Regions from separate parts of the Gordonia jinghuaiqii genome, predicted to be linked through region 2. Evidence: predicted binding sites of a transcription regulator. Region 2 holds the regulator's gene; each other region holds the start of a gene.
What was found. The regulator LexA, encoded in region 2, represses DNA repair genes until DNA is damaged. The targets are predictions, from matches to a motif close to CGAACANNTGTTCG.
Positions count from the first base shown of each region.

Region 1 (5,848 bases), 1.1 Mb from region 2:
TCGACCTCGCCGACCTCGAATCGGTGCGGACCTTCGCGGCCGGGCTGACCGGGGCCGACGTGCTGGTCAACAATGCGGGGCTCATGGCCGTGCCGCTTCGACGCACCACCGACGGCTTCGAGATGCAGATCGGCACCAACCATCTCGGACATTTCGCGCTCACCGCGCTGCTGCTGCCCAAGATCTCCGACCGCGTGGTGACCGTGTCGTCGGGCGTCCACCAGATCGGACGGATCCAGCTCGACGACCTCAACTGGCAACAACGCCGGTACCGACGCTGGCAGGCCTACGGCGACTCCAAGATGGCCAACCTCATGTTCGGCAAGGAATTGGCTGCGCGGCTGACCGAGACCGGATCGTCGAAGAAGTCGTTGATCGCCCATCCGGGTTATGCCGCAACGGAATTGCAGGGGCGTAGCGAGAACTTCACCGACTTCGTGGCGAAGCTGGGCAACAAGCTGCCGATCGCGCAGTCCGCGGCCGGCGGTGCACTCCCGCAGATCTACGCCGCGACGATGCCGGATGTGGAGTCGGGAACGTACTTCGGGCCCACGGAGTTCTTCGGACTGCGCGGCGCCCCCGGACGCAACAGCTACCGGAAGTCGGCCGACGACACCGCATTCCGCGCAGCGCTCTGGGCCGAATCCGAACGCCTCACCGCGGAGAAGTTCGACGTCACGACCGCAGGCTGAATCGGCGTGCTCACCGGCTGACCCGTCCCGGTGGGGCGGGTCAGTCCGTCACTGGACGCTGAAGTTGATGCTGTTCGACGCGCCGGAGATGGTGTCGGTGACGCGGATGGTGAAATCGCCGCCGCCCTTGAAGAAGTAGGACTTCACCGCGGTGCAGTCCCGGGTCTTGAACAGCGACGCCGCCTTGGGCACCTTGGGTCCGGACAGGCGGACCTCCATACGGCATTCGTTGCCGTCGACGATGGGGCCGGAGTTGATGATCGAGTTCCAGCGCACCCCGAGACGCGAGTTCTTCGGGTAGGTGCCGGGCGTGATGGCCGCGGTCTTGTTGGGCGTGTAGACCCAGACGTTGATGGACTTCACGCCGTTCGGTGCACCCGGCCGGCCGAGCTTGCCGTAGTGGGTCACCTTGTCGCCGGACGATCCCAGAGCGGCGCTGCCGGAGTCGAGACTTCCGCTGGCGCTGCCGAACAGGTCCCCCAGCGGGTCGGCGGTGGCCGGGGCCACGGGCAGAGCCAGGGCGGTGGCGGCGAGCAGGGTGGCGGCGATACGGGTGCGCTTCATCAAACTCTCTCGGTCATCGCGGTCTTATAACGAATTGATTAAAGCATGGAGACGGGGTGGTGCCGAGGGTCACCTCACCACAGTCGGGTACGCGTCGCAACGCGTGTGATGTGGCCTAGGTCACGGGAGCGCGTCGACGACGCATCGCGACCTGCGTCGACGAGCCGAGGGCCCGTCGGCGCCGATGTGAGTGCCCGTTAGGTTGCGCGTAGAGTTTCGCGGGTTCACGACCCTGACGCGAAGGAGCTCGGCGATGGCCGCCACCGACACGGTCTCGCCCGCCGACCGCCAATCCGTCTGGCTCACTCTGCGTTCCTCGAGTCGGCTGCGCACCGAGGTGTTGGCCGGTCTGGTCGTCGCGCTGGCGCTGATCCCCGAGGCGATCTCGTTCTCGATCATCGCCGGCGTCGACCCGCGTGTCGGTCTCTTCGCGTCGTTCACCATGGCGGTGACCATTGCGATCGTCGGCGGCCGGCCGGCGATGATCTCCGCGGCCACGGGAGCCGTGGCGCTGGTCATCGCGCCGTTGGTGGCCAGCCACGGGCTCGACCACCTGATCGCGGCGGTGCTGCTGGGCGGCGTCTTCCAGATCGTCCTCGGCGCGCTCGGCATCGCACGCCTGATGCGCTTCATCCCGCGCAGCGTGATGGTCGGCTTCGTCAACGCGCTGGCCATCCTCATCTTCGCCGCCCAGCTGCCGCACCTACTCGGTGTGCCGTGGCTGGTGTATCCGATGGTGGCCGTCGGCATCGCGATCATCGTCGGGCTGCCGAAACTGACGACGGTGGTACCCGCGCCACTGGTGGCCATCGTGCTGCTGACCGCGATCACCGTCGTCGCGAGCCTGTCGGTGCCCGACGTCGGGGATGAGGGCGAGCTGCCCGACAGCCTGCCGACCCTGTTGTTCCCCGATGTCCCGCTGACATGGGACACCCTGCGCGTCATCGCTCCCTACGCGCTGGCCATCGCGATCGTCGGACTGCTCGAATCGCTGATGACCGCCAAACTCGTCGACGACATCACCGACACCCACTCCGACAAGTCCCGCGAGGCCGTCGGCCAGGGCGTTGCCAACATCGTCACCGGATTCTTCGGCGGCATGGGCGGTTGCGCGATGATCGGCCAGACGATGATCAACGTCAAGGAATCCCGTGCACGCACCCGGATCTCGACGTTCCTCGCTGGACTGTTCCTGCTGATTCTGTGTGTGGGACTGGGGGACATCGTCGCGCTCATCCCGATGGCCGCGCTGGTGGCGGTGATGATCATGGTGTCGGTCGGCACGTTCGACTGGCACAGCATCAACCCGAAGACGTTGCGCCGCATGCCCAAATCAGAAACCGCGGTGATGCTGGCGACGGTGGCGGTCACGGTCGCGACATCGAATCTGGCGTACGGCGTCATCGTCGGTGTGCTGACGGCGATGGTGTTGTTCGCCCGACGCGTCGCGCACCTGACCGAAGTGGTCGAGGTGAAGAGTCCCGACGCCGACACCCGGGTCTACAAGGTGACGGGCGAGCTGTTCTTCGCGTCGAGCAACGACCTCATCTACCAATTCGACTACGCCGGCGACCCGGACAACGTCGTCATCGATCTGAGCGAGGCGCACGTGTGGGATGCGTCGACGGTCGCGACGCTCGACGCGGTGACCACGAAGTACCAGGCCAAGGGTAAGAAGGTCACCGTCGTCGGGCTCGACGATTCCAGTGCCGACCGGTATGGCCGCCTGAGTGGGCATCTGGGTGGGGGGTAGCCCGGGGTTTCGCTCATCCATTCCGTTCCCGCTCACTCTTGAACGGTGAGCGGAAACGGAACTTGTGAGCGCGAAATTCGCGGACTATCGAATGGGTGTTCGATGACGGTGTAGGCTCGGCCCATGTCCATCGGCATCCAGGGCTCGTTGTTCGCCGAACAGTCGGTTGAGCCGACGCTAGGTGACCTGAGGTCCTCGACGACGCGCCGACCGCTCACCGACGGCGCGTGGGTGGACCTGTGCCCCGGCTGGGTCAACGGGCCCGACGAACTCTTCGACCGGCTCCGCGAGAACGTCCCGTGGCGAGCAGAACGCCGCCAGATGTACGACCGGGTCGTCGAGGTGCCGCGGCTGGTCTCCATCTATCAGGCACACCAACGCTTTCCCGACGAACTGATCACCGGCATGCGCGCGGAGTTGAGCGATCACTACCGCGAGGAGCTGCCCGACGGTTTCGCGACCGCCGGAATCAGTCTCTACCGCGACGGCAACGACTCGGTCGCCTGGCACGGCGACCGCATCGGCCGGGCGTCGACACACGACACGATGGTCGCGATCGTCTCCCTCGGCGCCCCACGGCCATTGATGCTGCGGCCGCGGGGCGGTGGCCGATCACTGAAGTTCACCCTCTCCTCCGGCGACCTGCTCGTCATGGGCGGCAGCTGCCAACGCACCTGGGAGCATGCCGTTCCAAAGGTGCGTGGCGTCGGAGCGCGGATCAGCATCCAGCTGCGGCCGCCCGGGGTGTGGTGACCCACGGGATTTCGTAGCGATCATGCGCGCTATGAGCACTGTTCTGATCCGGGACATCGCTGACAGGTGATGTCTCGGGACATCGCTGACACCTGAGCAGGGCGTGGCCAGCATGGTTCATGGCCCAGAAGGTGACGGTGATGGACGTTCGTGCAGCTACGGCGTTGGCGGGTGGAATCGAGAACGTGGCCGAGTTCTGTCGGGAGCAGAACATCAGCCGGCAGACGTTCTACAAGTGGCGGCGCCGCTTCGTCGCTGATGGGCTGGCCGGGCTCGAACCACGGTCGCGCCGACCGCACACAGAGCCGGGGCGTGTGGGTGGCGACGTCGAGGCGCTGGTGATCGCCACGCGGACGCGTTTGCAGTCCGCGGGCCTGGATCACGGGCCGCAGTCGATTGTGTGGACGTTGCAGCGTGAGGGTGCCGATTCGGTGCCCTCACGCTCAACCGTATGGCGAATTCTGCACCGGCACGGGCTAATTGTTGCCGAGCCGGCCAAACGGCCGAAGTCGTCGATGCGGCGGTTCTGCTACGAGCGCCCCAACGAGTTGTGGCAGTCGGACTGGACCGAGTGGCACCTCAGCGACGGCACCTCGGTAGCGATCGCGGGCACAATCGATGACCACTCCCGGTATCTGTGCGCGCTGGCCCCCGACACCGGTGACGCCACCACCACACTGGTGTGGCAGGTGATGCTCGCCGGCATCACCGAATGTGGTGTTCCGTCGATGTCGTTGACTGACAACGGATTTGTGTACACCGGTAAGCATCGTGGATTCGAAACACCGCTGGAGAAGAATCTGCGTGCGCTGGGTACCCGGACCATCAACTCCCGCCCGTATCACCCACAGACCTGCGGCAAGATCGAGCGGTTCTGGCACACTCAAACGCTGGCTGAACACCCAACCGGCACCGGCGACCGTCGGCGACCTCAACGAGATGCTCGACCGATTCCGCGGCTATTACAACCACAGTCGACCCCATCGTGCGCTACGTGGTGCGACTCCGGCCGAGGCGTTCCATGCCACCGAACACGCCCGGCCGGTCGACCGGCCGTTACCAGCACCAGTGTTCACCACCCGCCAACAGGTCAACCCCAAGCAAGGCAAAATCACTGTGGGCCCCTACTTCGTCCAGGTCGGCAACCGGTGGGGTGGACACACCCTCGACGCCATCTGCGACGACAACCACATCGTCATCTTCAGCGGCACCACCATTGTGCGTGAGTTCGACGCCGACCCCACTCGCCGCTACCAAGGCCAGCGTCGAACCCCCGGCACCCATGGCAAACGACAACCACTTCCGGCAGCATGACTGTCAGCGATGTCCCGAGACAAAAGTGTCAGCGATGACCCGAGACACCACAGCGCGCTATGAGCACATTATTGCTACGAAATCCTCAGCACCGGCGTGATCGGCAACCGCAGTGCGCCGGGGGCATGAGCGGGAACCGTCGGATGGGCCGGCTCCACCGGGCGGACCGGACGGTACGACGCCCCGAGTTCGGGCCGCGGGTCGGCCTCACCGGCGTTCGGCCACATCGCCAGTGCCCGTTCGGCCTGCGCGGTGATCGTCAGTGACGGGTTCACGCCCAGGTTGGCCGAGACCGTCGAACCGTCGACGACGTGCAGCCCCGGGTGGTTGAACACGCGGTGATACGGGTCGACGACCCCGTCGTCGGCGGAGCGGCCGATCGAGCAACCGCCCAGGAAGTGGGCGGTCATCGGGATGTTCAGCAGATCGACGATCGAACCGCCTGCGTCGCCGTCGATCTCGCGGGCCATCTTGCGCACCGCGTCGTGACCGACCGGAATCCACGTCGGCGGCGGGTCGCCCGCACCCTGCTTGCTGCGCAGCATCGGGCCGAAACGGCCTCGGCGTGAGAACAACTCGAGTGAGTTGTCGTCGGTCTGCATGACCAGCGCGATGATCGTCCGCTCGGACCAGCGTCGAACCGACAGGCTGCGCAGGGTGACCAGCGGATGCCGCACCATCTCGAGCAGGGCTCGCAGGGGACGCGGAATCCGGCCGTCGCCGTCGACGAGGAGTGCCTGCAGCAACCCGATGAGGTTGCTGCCCTTGCCGT
Region 1 is NZ_CP059491.1:1,266,236-1,272,083, forward strand. It holds gene H1R19_RS05565 (oxidoreductase) at 1-692, shown strand, start outside; gene H1R19_RS05570 (hypothetical protein) at 741-1,256, opposite strand; gene H1R19_RS05575 (SulP family inorganic anion transporter) at 1,510-3,009, shown strand; gene H1R19_RS05580 (alpha-ketoglutarate-dependent dioxygenase AlkB) at 3,133-3,762, shown strand; partial or broken gene H1R19_RS23165 (helix-turn-helix domain-containing protein) at 3,903-4,550, shown strand; gene H1R19_RS23170 (transposase) at 4,567-5,076, shown strand; gene H1R19_RS05590 (GMC oxidoreductase) at 5,151-5,848, opposite strand, start outside.
Region 1: H1R19_RS05580 (alpha-ketoglutarate-dependent dioxygenase AlkB) is a predicted target of LexA. The motif match lies at 3,098-3,111, and genes of this name have one in related genera.

Region 2 (5,848 bases):
TGACGGTGTCACGGTGCTGATCCCGCGTGAGCTGCTCCCCCACGTCCGTTCGTCGGGTTTCGACTGGTCGGTCCCCGGCATGCGTTCAGAACTCGCCACCGCCCTGGTGAAGTCACTCCCCAAACAGCTGCGCAAGAGCATGTCCCCCGCGCAGCGATTCGCCGACCTCGCCCTCGGCAGACTCACGCCACGCAAGGAGCCACTCACCGTCGGACTCGCCCGCGAGCTGTCGTCCATCACCGGCATGACCGTCGCCGCAACCGATTTCGACACCAGCCGGATTCCTGCACATCTGCGCATGCATTTCGCGGTCGTCGACGACGCCGGCCGCATCGTGGCACGCGCCGACTCGCTCGCACAGCTGCAACGACCCACCGGGGCGGCCGCGCCGAAGACGGTGACGCGGACCCTGTACAAGACCTGGACACCCGAGGGCATCGGCACCCTGCCCGACCAGGTCACCGTGGACGTCGCGGGCCAGCGCCTGACCAGGTATCCGACGCTCGACGCGATCAACGACGAGGCGGGCCGCACACGCGGAGTGGTCGTACTCCAGGCGGCGACCTCCGAGTCGCGCGATCGACTGCTCCGGCGAGGCATCGTCGCGTTGCTCGACCTCGCGATCCCGCCACTGCACAAGCGGATCGCGAGCTCGCTGGGCTCCACCGCCCGACTCGCGTTGAGCCAGAGCCCCTACCGCGATGTCGAGACGCTGCTGGCCGACTGCACGCGCCGGGCGATCCGCGACGCGGTGTCCGGCCTCGACGATGCCGTGCTGACCGCCGTCCGCACTCCCGAGGCGTTCGCCGCACTCACCGATCGGATCCGCCCCGGGATCGGCGAGGCCGCACCGGCGTACTTCGCTCTCGCCGTCGACGCGTTCGAGTGGGTGGCGCCGGTGCGGGCGGCGATCGATCGTCACGCCGGCTCACTGGCGGCCGACGACGTCGCCGAACAGCTCGATCACCTCGTGTTCGACGGGTTCGTCGCCGCCACTCCACGCCGACACCTCGAGAACCTGCCCCGCTACCTCGAGGCGGCGCAAGCGCGCCTGGAGGCCCTGCCGGCGGCGGCGGCACGTGATCAGGCAGGCGTTGCGGTCATCGACCGCGTCGTCGAACGCTGGGCGCAGCGCCTCGAGCAGGTGCCCGAGCACCGTCGCGGGGTCGTCAACGACGAGGCGCACTGGCTGGTCGAAGAACTTCGGGTGGGACTGTTCGCGCAGCGACTGAAGACCGCGTTCCCGGTCTCGGAGAAACGGATCCTACGAAGTCTGGACCGACTCGGCTGACACGGCGCGTTCGCCGGCCTGGGGACCTGAATCCGACGGAGGCTTCGAGGCGGCCCGCAGGTCGTCGATCTCGCGCTGGAAGTCCTCGACCGAATCGAACGAGCGGTAGACCGAGGCGAACCGCAGGTAGGCCACCTCGTCGAGGTCGCGCAGCGGACCGAGAATGGCCAGACCGACCTCGTTGCTGGGGATCTCGGCCGAGCCGCTGGCCCGGACGGTGTCCTCGACCTGTTGTGCCAGCTGGGCGAGTGCATCCTCGGCGACATGCCGGCCCTGACATGCGCGACGAACCCCGCGCATCACCTTCTCGCGACTGAAGGGTTCGGTGACTCCGTTGCGTTTGACCACCGCGAGCACGGCGCTCTCGACCGTGGAGAAGCGTCGGCCACACTCCACACAGGAGCGGCGCCGCCGGATGGCCTGCCCCTCATCAGCGACACGCGAGTCGATGACCTTGGTGTCGTCGTTCTTGCAGAAGGGGCAGCGCATCGTATCCTCACGCAGGTCGCGGGACGCTCTGACGCAGCACAACCGCGCGCCCGGCCGATTGTCGGCTGGTCCCTGTGACATCGAGGATACCGCCCGGCCTCAGCGGTACAGAGGGGTGAGCAGCGGCTGTCCGACGCGCAACGCGCTCGATCCGAGATCGTTCAGCGCGACGATGTCGTCGACGACGACCTCGCGCGGCATATCCGGGGCGACGCGCGAGGCGATGGTGCTCAAGGACTCGCCCGACCGCACATGTACGACCTCGGTACTGACCGCGGTCGGGGTCATCGACGCGGCGTAATTCTGACCGACGACACCGATGACCCACACGGCCAGCGCCAGCCCGACACCGGCGAGGATCGCCACCGCGGTGCGACGGCGCCTGCGGATCACGGCACGCTCGGCGATCACGGCACGTTCGGCGATCACGGGACCGCGACCGCGCGTCCCCACCGGCGTCGAGCACGCGGTGCCGCCCACGCGCGGGGCCTGCAGCGCCGAACGCGGTACCGGGCGGTTGTCCGCCGGACGGCGGCCATCGGTACGCAGCGCCGGGGTGCGCGTCCGGTCGGTGCGCAGGCGGCCGGCCGGACCGGTGTAGGAGCCGTCGCCGGGTGCACCGTCGGTGTATGGGCGCTCGGTACGGGTGGGATCGATGAGAGTGGCGGTACGCATGGTGCCCTCCGTTGTGTCCAGTCGGGACGTCGGTTGCGGATGTACGGTCGACCATCGAACATCGATCAGGTGTTCGATGCACTGATGTTCGAATTTGTAGCATGAGATCCCGACAAAGTCTCGCGACACATCGAACAAATGTTTGAGGTGCGGGTTCTTCTCCGCTAGGCTCGGCTCCAGGCCAAGGCGTCTACCAGCACGTTCCGACCACCAGGTCTGACCACGAGAGGAACCGAACATGAGCGAGACCGGCGATAAGCGCACAGGGGCGCGGGGCGCCGACGAGCACGCGGCCCCGGTCGATGTGGTGGCCGCAGAGGCCTCTCTGACCCCGCGGCAGCGTGGCGTGCTCGAGGTGATCCGCAAGTCGGTGCGCGAGCGCGGGTACCCGCCGAGCATCCGGGAGATCGGCGACGAGGTCGGCCTGAACTCGACGTCGTCGGTGGCCCATCAGCTCCGCACGCTCGAACGCAAGGGTCTTCTCAAACGCGACGCCAACCGTCCGCGTGCGGTCAACATCGCGCCGAGCGAGCCGCCGTCACCGGCCACCCCGACCGCGGGTGACCTGCCCGTGCCCACATTCGTCCCCGTCCTGGGACGGATCGCCGCCGGCGGTCCCATCCTGGCCGAGGAAGCAGTGGAGGACGTCTTCCCGCTCCCCCGCGAACTCGTCGGCGAGGGGTCACTGTTCCTGCTGCGCGTCGTCGGTGAGTCGATGATCGACGCCGCCATCTGCGACGGCGACTGGGTGGTCGTCCGTCAGCAGAACGTGGCCGACAACGGCGACATCGTCGCCGCGATGATCGACGGGGAGGCGACGGTCAAGACGTTCAAGCGCCAGAAGGGCAACGTCTGGCTGATGCCCCACAACGAACTGTTCGATCCGATCCCGGGCAACGACGCCGTCATTCTCGGCAAGGTCGTCACCGTGATGCGGCGGATCTGACCTACGGCTCATCCGTTCGGTCGCTCGCACCGTCGAGCACTGCGGTTGCCGCCATCCGGGCCGCAGCCGGGTCGGCGGTGGCCAAGGCGGCGTCGGCCGCCGCCCGGCACTCCGTGGAGGTGACCCGGCCGAGCCGCGCCCCGACCGCCGCGGCCGCCGCCGGCGCACTCGACAGCGACGTGACACCCAGCCCCACCAGCACACACGCGAGGTTCGGGTCGGCGGCCGCCTCGCCACACACTCCCACCGGTTTGCCCTGATCGCGCCCTGCCCGCGCGACCATCGCGATCAGGTGTAGGACGGCCGGTTGCCACGGGTCGGTCAACGACGCGAGATCGGCGGACATCCGGTCGGCCGCCATCGTGTACTGCGTCAGGTCGTTGGTGCCGATGGACACGAAGTCGACCTCGGCCAGGATCGCCGGTGCGAGGATGGCCGCAGCCGGCACCTCGACCATGACCCCGGCCACCAGGCCGCGCCCGCGGACCTCCGCGGCGAACGCCGCGGCCTCGGCGGGCGAGGCGATCATCGGCGCCATCACCCATGGTTTCGTGGTCGTGTGCTCGGCCGCCAGCGCGATCGCATCGAGCTGATGTGCGCGGATCTCGGGATGCGCCAGCGCGATCCGGTCTCCGCGCACCCCGAGGGCCGGATTGGCCTCCTCCGGCTGGGTCACGAACCGCAACGGCTTGTCCGAGCCCGCGTCGAGCGTCCGCACCACCACCTTCCGGCCGTCGAAGGCTCCGAGAACCTCCCCGTAGATACGGGCCTGCTCGTCCACGGACGGCTCGTCGGCTCGCTCGAGGAAGGCCAACTCGGTACGGAAGAGCCCGACGCCCTCGACGGGATGATCGGCGGCGGCCCGAGCCGATGCGCCGTCGGCGACATTCGCCAGCACCGAGACCGCGACCCCGTCGGCGGTGCGACCGGGGCCCGTCCAGCGTGCGACGGTCGCGGCGTGATCCCGATGTCCGGTGACCCGTGCCCGCGCCCGGACGACATCCGGGGCGATCTCGATCTCCCCGGTGTTGCCGTCGACGAGGATGTCGGTGCCTGCGGCCACCGCGGCGAGTCCGGCCACCGCCACGACGCACGGGATACCCAGCTGGCGCGCGATGATCGCGGTGTGGCTGGTCGGCCCCCCGAGACGGGTGACCAGTGCGATCGTCGTCGACGGATCGAGCCCCGCGGTGTCAGCGGGAGCGAGGTCGTCGGCGAGCAGGACCGACGGCACCTCGGGCGTGGGTACCCCCGGCTCGGGCAGTCCCAGCAGTTCGGCGAGTACCCGGTCACGGACGTCGTTGAGGTCGGTGACCCGCTCGGCCATCAGCCCGCCGAGCTTGGTGAACACCTCGGCGAATTGTTTGGTCGCCGCGACGGCGGCCGATTCCGCCGTCGCACCCTTGGCGATGAGACCCGAGGCCGCTCCGATCCACCCGCGGTCCTCGGCGAGCCCGGCGGTCGCCGTGAGCACCTCGCCGGCGGCCCCGGTGTTCTGCGACGCACGCTCGCGAAGCCTGCCCGCGACCACACTCGCGGCGTTCACGAACCGGGCGACCTCGTCGGCTCGTCGATCCTCGGCGATCTCGACGCCGGTGCCGAGGGTCTGAGCGGAATGGTCGGGTCGCGCACCCGGCCAGACCGCGGGCCCGTACGCCAGCCCGCCGACGACCGGCGTCCCGGTCAGCGTCTGGACCATCTCGGTGTTCGCCATCTCGATACCTCTCGATCGTTGCCGCGCAGGTCCGGATCTGTGAGATCCGACTCCATCTTCGCGCCGATGTGACCACCGTTACAAAAAGAGCTTGACTTGTCAACACAAACAGGCGTAAACACAGTTACTACAACATGCGAACCCACACGGATCAACAAGGGGACGCACGGAGACGCAGATCGGAGCCGGTGTGTACGCCGAGGAGAGACAGCAGGCAATCGTGGACGAGGTGCGCGTCGCCGGACGCGCGTCCGTCGCCGCGCTCGCCGAGAAGTTCGACGTCACCAGTGAGACGGTTCGTCGCGATCTCGCCGTGCTCGAGCGCACCGGCCATCTCCAGCGAGTGCACGGCGGCGCGGTGCGCGCCGAGGTCATGCGCGTGGTCGGCGAGCTGGGCATCGACGAGCGCGAGTCCAGCCAGGTCGAACAGAAGGCGGCGATCGGCCGTGCCGCGGTCCGGTTCCTCCCGCCCGAAGGCGGATCGGTGCTGTTCGATGCCGGCACCACCACCTACCGCGCCGCCGAGGCGACGATCACCTATCGGGCCGCCGAGCCGACGGGTCGCGACCATGACCTGACGATCATCACCAACAGCCTGCCGATCGCCGGACTCCTCGCGGGTCGCCCCCGCACCGGTCTCCACGCGCTCGGCGGCCGGGTACGGGGTCTGACCCAGGCCACGGTCGGCGCCGACACCGTTGCCGCGGTGACCCGGCTGCGGGTGAGCACCGCG
Region 2 is NZ_CP059491.1:2,393,726-2,399,573, reverse strand. It holds gene hrpA (ATP-dependent RNA helicase HrpA) at 1-1,291, shown strand, start outside; gene nrdR (transcriptional regulator NrdR) at 1,265-1,780, opposite strand; gene H1R19_RS10665 (LysM peptidoglycan-binding domain-containing protein) at 1,880-2,455, opposite strand; gene lexA (transcriptional repressor LexA) at 2,694-3,401, shown strand; gene H1R19_RS10655 (putative PEP-binding protein) at 3,403-5,100, opposite strand; gene H1R19_RS10650 (DeoR/GlpR family DNA-binding transcription regulator) at 5,306-5,848, shown strand, end outside.

Region 3 (5,848 bases), 2.3 Mb from region 2:
ACCGTCGTCGAGCAGTCCGGTACCGAGGACGAGGCGGTCGGGTTCGAGCGTGTCCTCGACGGCGAAGCCCTCTCGCAGGAACTCCGGGCTCCAGGACAGTTCGACGTCGGCGCCGGGCTGGGCGAGCACCGAGATACGTTGCGCGAGTTCGGCACAGGTTCCGACGGGAACGGTGGATTTGCCGATGATCAGGTGCCGTCCGCGCAGGGTGGGGACGAGCGCGTCGACGGCGGCGTAGACGTGTGACAGGTCGGCGCGGTGCCCGCGCACTTCTTGCGGGGTTCCGACGCCGAGGAAGTGGACCGAGGCGTGGTCGGCTGCGGCCGGCTGGTCGGTGGTGAATCGAAGACGCCCGGCGTCGATGTTGCGGCGGAGGATGTCGGCGAGCCCGGGCTCGAAGAACGGCACCTCACCGGCCTGGAGGCGTTCGACCTTGTGTGCGTCGACGTCGATGCCGACGACGTCGTGCCCGAGCTCGGCCATGCAGGCCGCGTGGGTGGCACCGAGGTAGCCGCATCCGATCACCGTGAGCTTCATGATGCAACGCTCACCCGCGGTTGCGGCCGGCAACCGTATGCACTGTTGCGTACGGTGATCGGTCGGGTGAACTCCGGGAGGAGCGCCTTTTAGTCTTTGACGAAGTTCAGGTACGCCTTCGACGGGGTGGGCCCGCGTTGTCCCTGGTATTTCGATCCGACCGCCGCGCTGCCGTAGGGCTGCTCGGCGGGGCTGCTGAGCCGGATGAGGCACAGCTGCCCGATCTTCATACCCGGCCACAGGGTGATCGGGAGATTGGCCACGTTGGAGAGTTCCAGGGTGATGTGGCCGGAGAAGCCGGGATCGATGAAGCCCGCGGTGGAGTGGGTGAGCAGCCCGAGCCGGCCGAGGGAGGACTTGCCTTCGAGGCGTCCGGCCAGGTCGTCGGGTAGGGAGCAGACCTCCAGGGTGGACCCGAGCACGAATTCTCCCGGGTGCAGCACAAACGGCTCACCGTCGGCCGGTTCGACCAGCGAGGTGAGTTCGTCTTGTCGTTGGGCCGGGTCGATGTGGGTGTATCGGGTGTTGTTGAACACCCGGAACATTCTGTCGAGCCGGACGTCGACGCTGGAGGGTTGGACGAGGGCGGGATCGAACGGATCGATGGCGAGGCGCCCGTCCGCGATCTCGGCGCGGATGTCGCGGTCGGATAGCAGCACGTGTCGAGGTTATCGAATGGTCAGGGCGGGTCTGCGCCCGTGTCGCCCGACGGGGGCGTCCCGGCACGGTGCGCGCCCGCCGACCTGCGTCGGTGGACGTCGGTGCGCATCCTGTCGAGGACCTCGTCGGTGCGATGCGCGTGATTGACGCGCGGGGTCGACGACGGATGCGACTTCGGTGGGTGCCAGACCGCACGACCTGCGTCGACGCCGTGGGTCTCGATGGAGGTGGCCCACTGATCGTCGCCTCGACCGACCGCGCGGTTGTGGGTTCCGCAGGCGGTGGCGAGGTTGTCGATGTCGGTGGGTCCGAGGTCGGCGAACCATTCTTCGTCGTGGTGGATTTCGCAGTCGAAGGACGGCCGCGTGCAGCCGGGGTGGGTGCAGCCGCCGTCGCGGGCGAATGCGGCGAGGCGTTGCGCGCGGGAGGCCAACCGCTGGTCGCGGCCGAGGTAGAGGACTTCGCTGGTGTGGTCGCGGAACACCGCGAGGTGCTGCTGCGATTCTGCGGCGAGCTCGACGGCGTCTTTGATCGGCAGCAGTGTGCCGGTCGCGGTGCGAGCAGGATCGCCGGCGCGATCGCGAAGCGACGACTCGGAGATCGTGATGATGAGGTGCGGCGGCAGCCCGTGGTGAGAGGCGCCGAGCGCTCCACCGTCGAGAATCGTGCGCAGCAGTGCCGCGAAGGCGTCGTGGTTGCGCTGCTCGTCGGACCTGTGGTCGCGGTCGGCGGCTGCGGCCAGTGCATTCGGGTCGGCTGTCGATGGATCGCCTGTCGGGGACGCGTCGTCGTCGGGGTTGTTCATGCCCTTGGCCGCCCACACCGCGAGTACGACGTCGAGCATGGCGCGCGTCTTGGGGTCGAGGGTGGCCGTCAGCTTCGACATCATCTGCGCGTCTTGGGGTCCGAGGCGCATCCCGCGGACGCGGGCGCGGTCCCGGTCGTCGGTGATGCTGCCGTCGGGGTCGAGGTGGGCGAGGATGCGTTCACCGAGCTGTCGAAGCGAGCGCGGGTCGTATTCGCGTGCGTAGTGCGCGAGTGCGGCCTCGGCGGCTTCTTTCTCGGTTGCGTCGACCGCGGCCGGGATCTTGTTCATCACGTCGATGATCACGTCTACGTGCGACGACGAGATGTCGCCGTCGGCAACGGCATTCGCGGTCTCCGGGAACTTCGGCTCGAGGCGGCTGCCCTGCATGTCGGCCCACTTGCCGAGAACTCTCACCTGCCTCAGGCGGCGTGTGGTCTCGCCACTCAGCCGCAGGACCGTGGTCATGAAATTGTTGATCGATTTGCAGCCGGCCTTGCGGAAGGCCCCACGCTCTTCGACGTCGACGATGTGACGCACGGACAACGAGAGCATCCGCCGCGTGGCGCGTTCGTGCTCGTAGGCAACCTTCAGCAGCTCGGCATCGGTGCATCGAGTCGACGCCGTCTGGCTGATCTCATCGATCAGCGCATGGAGACGGTCGTACTGCTCGACCAGCTCTGGTTGTGGTGCGAATGGCTCCTCGAAAGCCATGATCAATCCCCCATCATCATGGCTTTACTCGAAACTATGTTCGATGCTACGCGCGTTCCTGCCGGTGCGCAACCCCTATCGGACAGAGAATCCTCTTCTGCCGCAGCAGGATTGCACTGTTGCAGCTCCCGAGTCTAGTAGCTTCCCCCGACACAAACCGCGTCATCTCCCGACGCATGGGCCACAGCTGTGGACAGATTTGCTACGCTGTCGTTCGCGAGTCCAGCACTCGCACGCCGATGTAGTTCAATGGCAGAACATCAGCTTCCCAAGCTGAATACGCGGGTTCGATTCCCGTCATCGGCTCCACCATCACCGCGGATACGTCTCACGCGCGGCCTGGGCCGATGCGTGGCCGCCTTCGCCCGACCGCCGTCCCGCCCCCTGAACCCCGGATACAGGGACATCACGATCGGCCGCATCGCCCGGTGCCATCTGTCACAGTGAATGAAGAGCACCAGAACTCAATCGAGCGGACACCTCATGGCATCGTCCGACACTGCACTCGCGTCACTCCGCGAGGTCGATCCCCAAGAGGACATCGATCGTCTCCTGCAGGATCTGAAGACTTCGACCGACGGCTTGTCCGGCCGCGAGGCCGACCGCCGCCGCGTCGTCTTCGGCCCCAACGAGATCGTGCGACGACACGGCAGTCAGTGGGCGAAGCAGATCCTGGTCCAACTGACACACCCGCTGGCCCTGCTGTTGTGGCTGGCGGCGGTGCTCGCGTGGGTCGGCGACTCCCGGCCGCTCGGTATCGCCATCGTCGTGGTCATCCTGATCAACGCGGCATTCGCCTTCTTCCAGGAGCGACACGCCGAGCGGGCGGTCGAGGCCCTCTCGGACATCATGCCGCCCACCGCACGGGTCGTCCGAGAAGCCCCTGAAGACACGATCGCGGCGATCGATCTCGTTCCCGGCGACGTCATCCACCTCGGTGAGGGCGATCGGGTGTCCGCCGATGCGCGCTTGATCGCCGGTGCGGTCGAGGTGGACCTGTCCGCCCTGACCGGCGAGTCGGCGCCGGTGCACGTGCAGAGCGACTCGGATGCGCGATCCGGCCCCATCCTCGAGGCCACCGACATCGTGTTCAGCGGCACCAACGTCGTCGGCGGCGACGGTCGGGCGGTGGTCTTCGCAACCGGGATGCAGACCCAGCTCGGACACATCGCGGCCCTCTCGCAGACGGGCGTGCGGGACGAGAGTCCTCTCGAGCAGAAGGTGAAGCGGGTCGCCTGGTTCATCGCGGCGGTCGCGGTCGGACTCGGCCTCGCGTTCATCCCGCTCGGGACCCTGCTGGCGGGGCTCTCCCTGCAGGACGCGGTGAACTTCGCCATCGGCCTGCTCGTCGCCAACGTCCCCGAGGGCCTGCTGCCGACCATCACCCTCGCCCTCGCGGTGGGCGTGCGGGTACTCGCCCGCAAAGGGGCCCTGGTCAAACGCATATCCGCGGTCGAGACCCTGGGGTCGACCTCGGTGATCTGCACCGACAAGACCGGGACCCTCACGCAGAACTCGATGCAGGCGATGCGGATCTGGGCGTCCGACGGGGTCGTCGACGACGTCCGAGCGGGATACACGCCGACCGAGGGGATGCGGCGCCTGGCCCGGTCCGTCGTCGACTGCTGCACGGCCAGAATCGAAGTCGACGACGACGGCCAGACCCGTGAGTACGGTGATCCCACCGAGATCGCCCTGTTGCGCGGGGTCGCCGCGGCGAGGACAGGCGATGCGGTCGATCCGAAACCGGACCGGGTCTTTCCCTTCGACTCAGAACTCCGACGGATGTCCACGGTCGTCTTCGATCCCGACGGCGCCAGGATCAACGTCAAGGGCGCACCCGAGGACATCCTCGGCCGGTGTACGACGATCGCCGGAAGACCCTCGGACCGAGTCGATCTCGACGAGCTGCGCAACCTGGTGTCGGGATGGGCCGCCGACGGCCTACGCCTGATCGCCGTGGCCTCTCGCGACGTCGACACCGACACCGGACGCACCATCGACCGCGGGAGCGCCGAACAGGACCTGACGCTGCTCGGTGTCCTCGCGCTGCTCGACCCGCCGCGTGAGGGGGTGGCCGACGCCGTCGCGACGTGCCACCGGGCCGGCATCCGGGTGGTCATGGTGACCGGCGATCACGCGCTGACCGCGCAGGGCATCGCCCGCAGCGTCGGCATCGGCTCCGAACTCGGCCTGCAGGTGATCACCGGCCTCGAGCTCGACGGCATGTCCGAGGCACAGCTCGACGACATCCTGGGGCAGGGCAGCGAGCTCGTCTTCGCGCGCACGTCCCCGGAGGCGAAGGTACGCATCACCGACGCCCTGCGCGACCTCGGCGCGGTGGTGGCGATGACGGGCGACGGCGTCAACGACGCCCCTGCACTGCACCGGGCCGACATCGGGGTCGCCATGGGACGCAACGGCACCGACGTCGCCCGGGAGGCGGCGACGATGGTGCTCACCGATGACAACTTCGCCACCATCGTCAGCGCGGTCGAAGAAGGCCGTCGCGTCTACGACAACGTCCAGAAGTTCATCGTCTACATCTTCGCCCACGCCACCCCCGAGGTGATCCCCTTCCTGATGTACGCACTCTCGGGCGGCAACATCCCGCTACCCCTGACGGTGATGCAGATCCTGGCGATCGACCTGGGTACCGAGACCCTGCCCGCACTGGCGCTGGGACGTGAGCGAGCCGAACCGGGCCTGATGGACCGCGCACCGCGACCCCGTCGCTCGAGCGTGGTGACCGGACCACTGCTGATCCGCGCGTGGCTCCTCCTGGGCGGGGTCTCCGCGGTGCTGGTGATCGCGTTGTTCCTCGGCACGCTGTGGCGCGGTGGCTGGACCTACGGCACCTCGGTGAGCAGCGGCGACATGCACACGACCTGGCAGCTCGCCACCACGATGACATTCCTCGGGATCGTCGCATGCCAGATCGGTACCGCGATGGCGGCGCGAACCCAGCGGGCGTCGTTGTCCTCGATAGGTGTGACGACCAACCGTTTCCTGCTGTGGGGCATCGCATTCGAGATCGTCTTCGCGGTGATCGTGGTGACAGTTCCGGTCCTCAACGACGTGTTCGGGACGATCCCACCGCCCCTCGAACTCTGGCTGTGGCTGTTACCGCTG
Region 3 is NZ_CP059491.1:4,658,107-4,663,954, forward strand. It holds gene H1R19_RS20725 (UDP-glucose dehydrogenase family protein) at 1-537, opposite strand, end outside; gene dcd (dCTP deaminase) at 627-1,196, opposite strand; gene H1R19_RS20735 (HNH endonuclease signature motif containing protein) at 1,217-2,716, opposite strand; tRNA gene H1R19_RS20740 (tRNA-Gly) at 2,952-3,025, shown strand; gene H1R19_RS20745 (cation-translocating P-type ATPase) at 3,200-5,848, shown strand, end outside.
Region 3: H1R19_RS20735 (HNH endonuclease signature motif containing protein) is a predicted target of LexA. The motif match lies at 2,746-2,759, and genes of this name have one in related genera.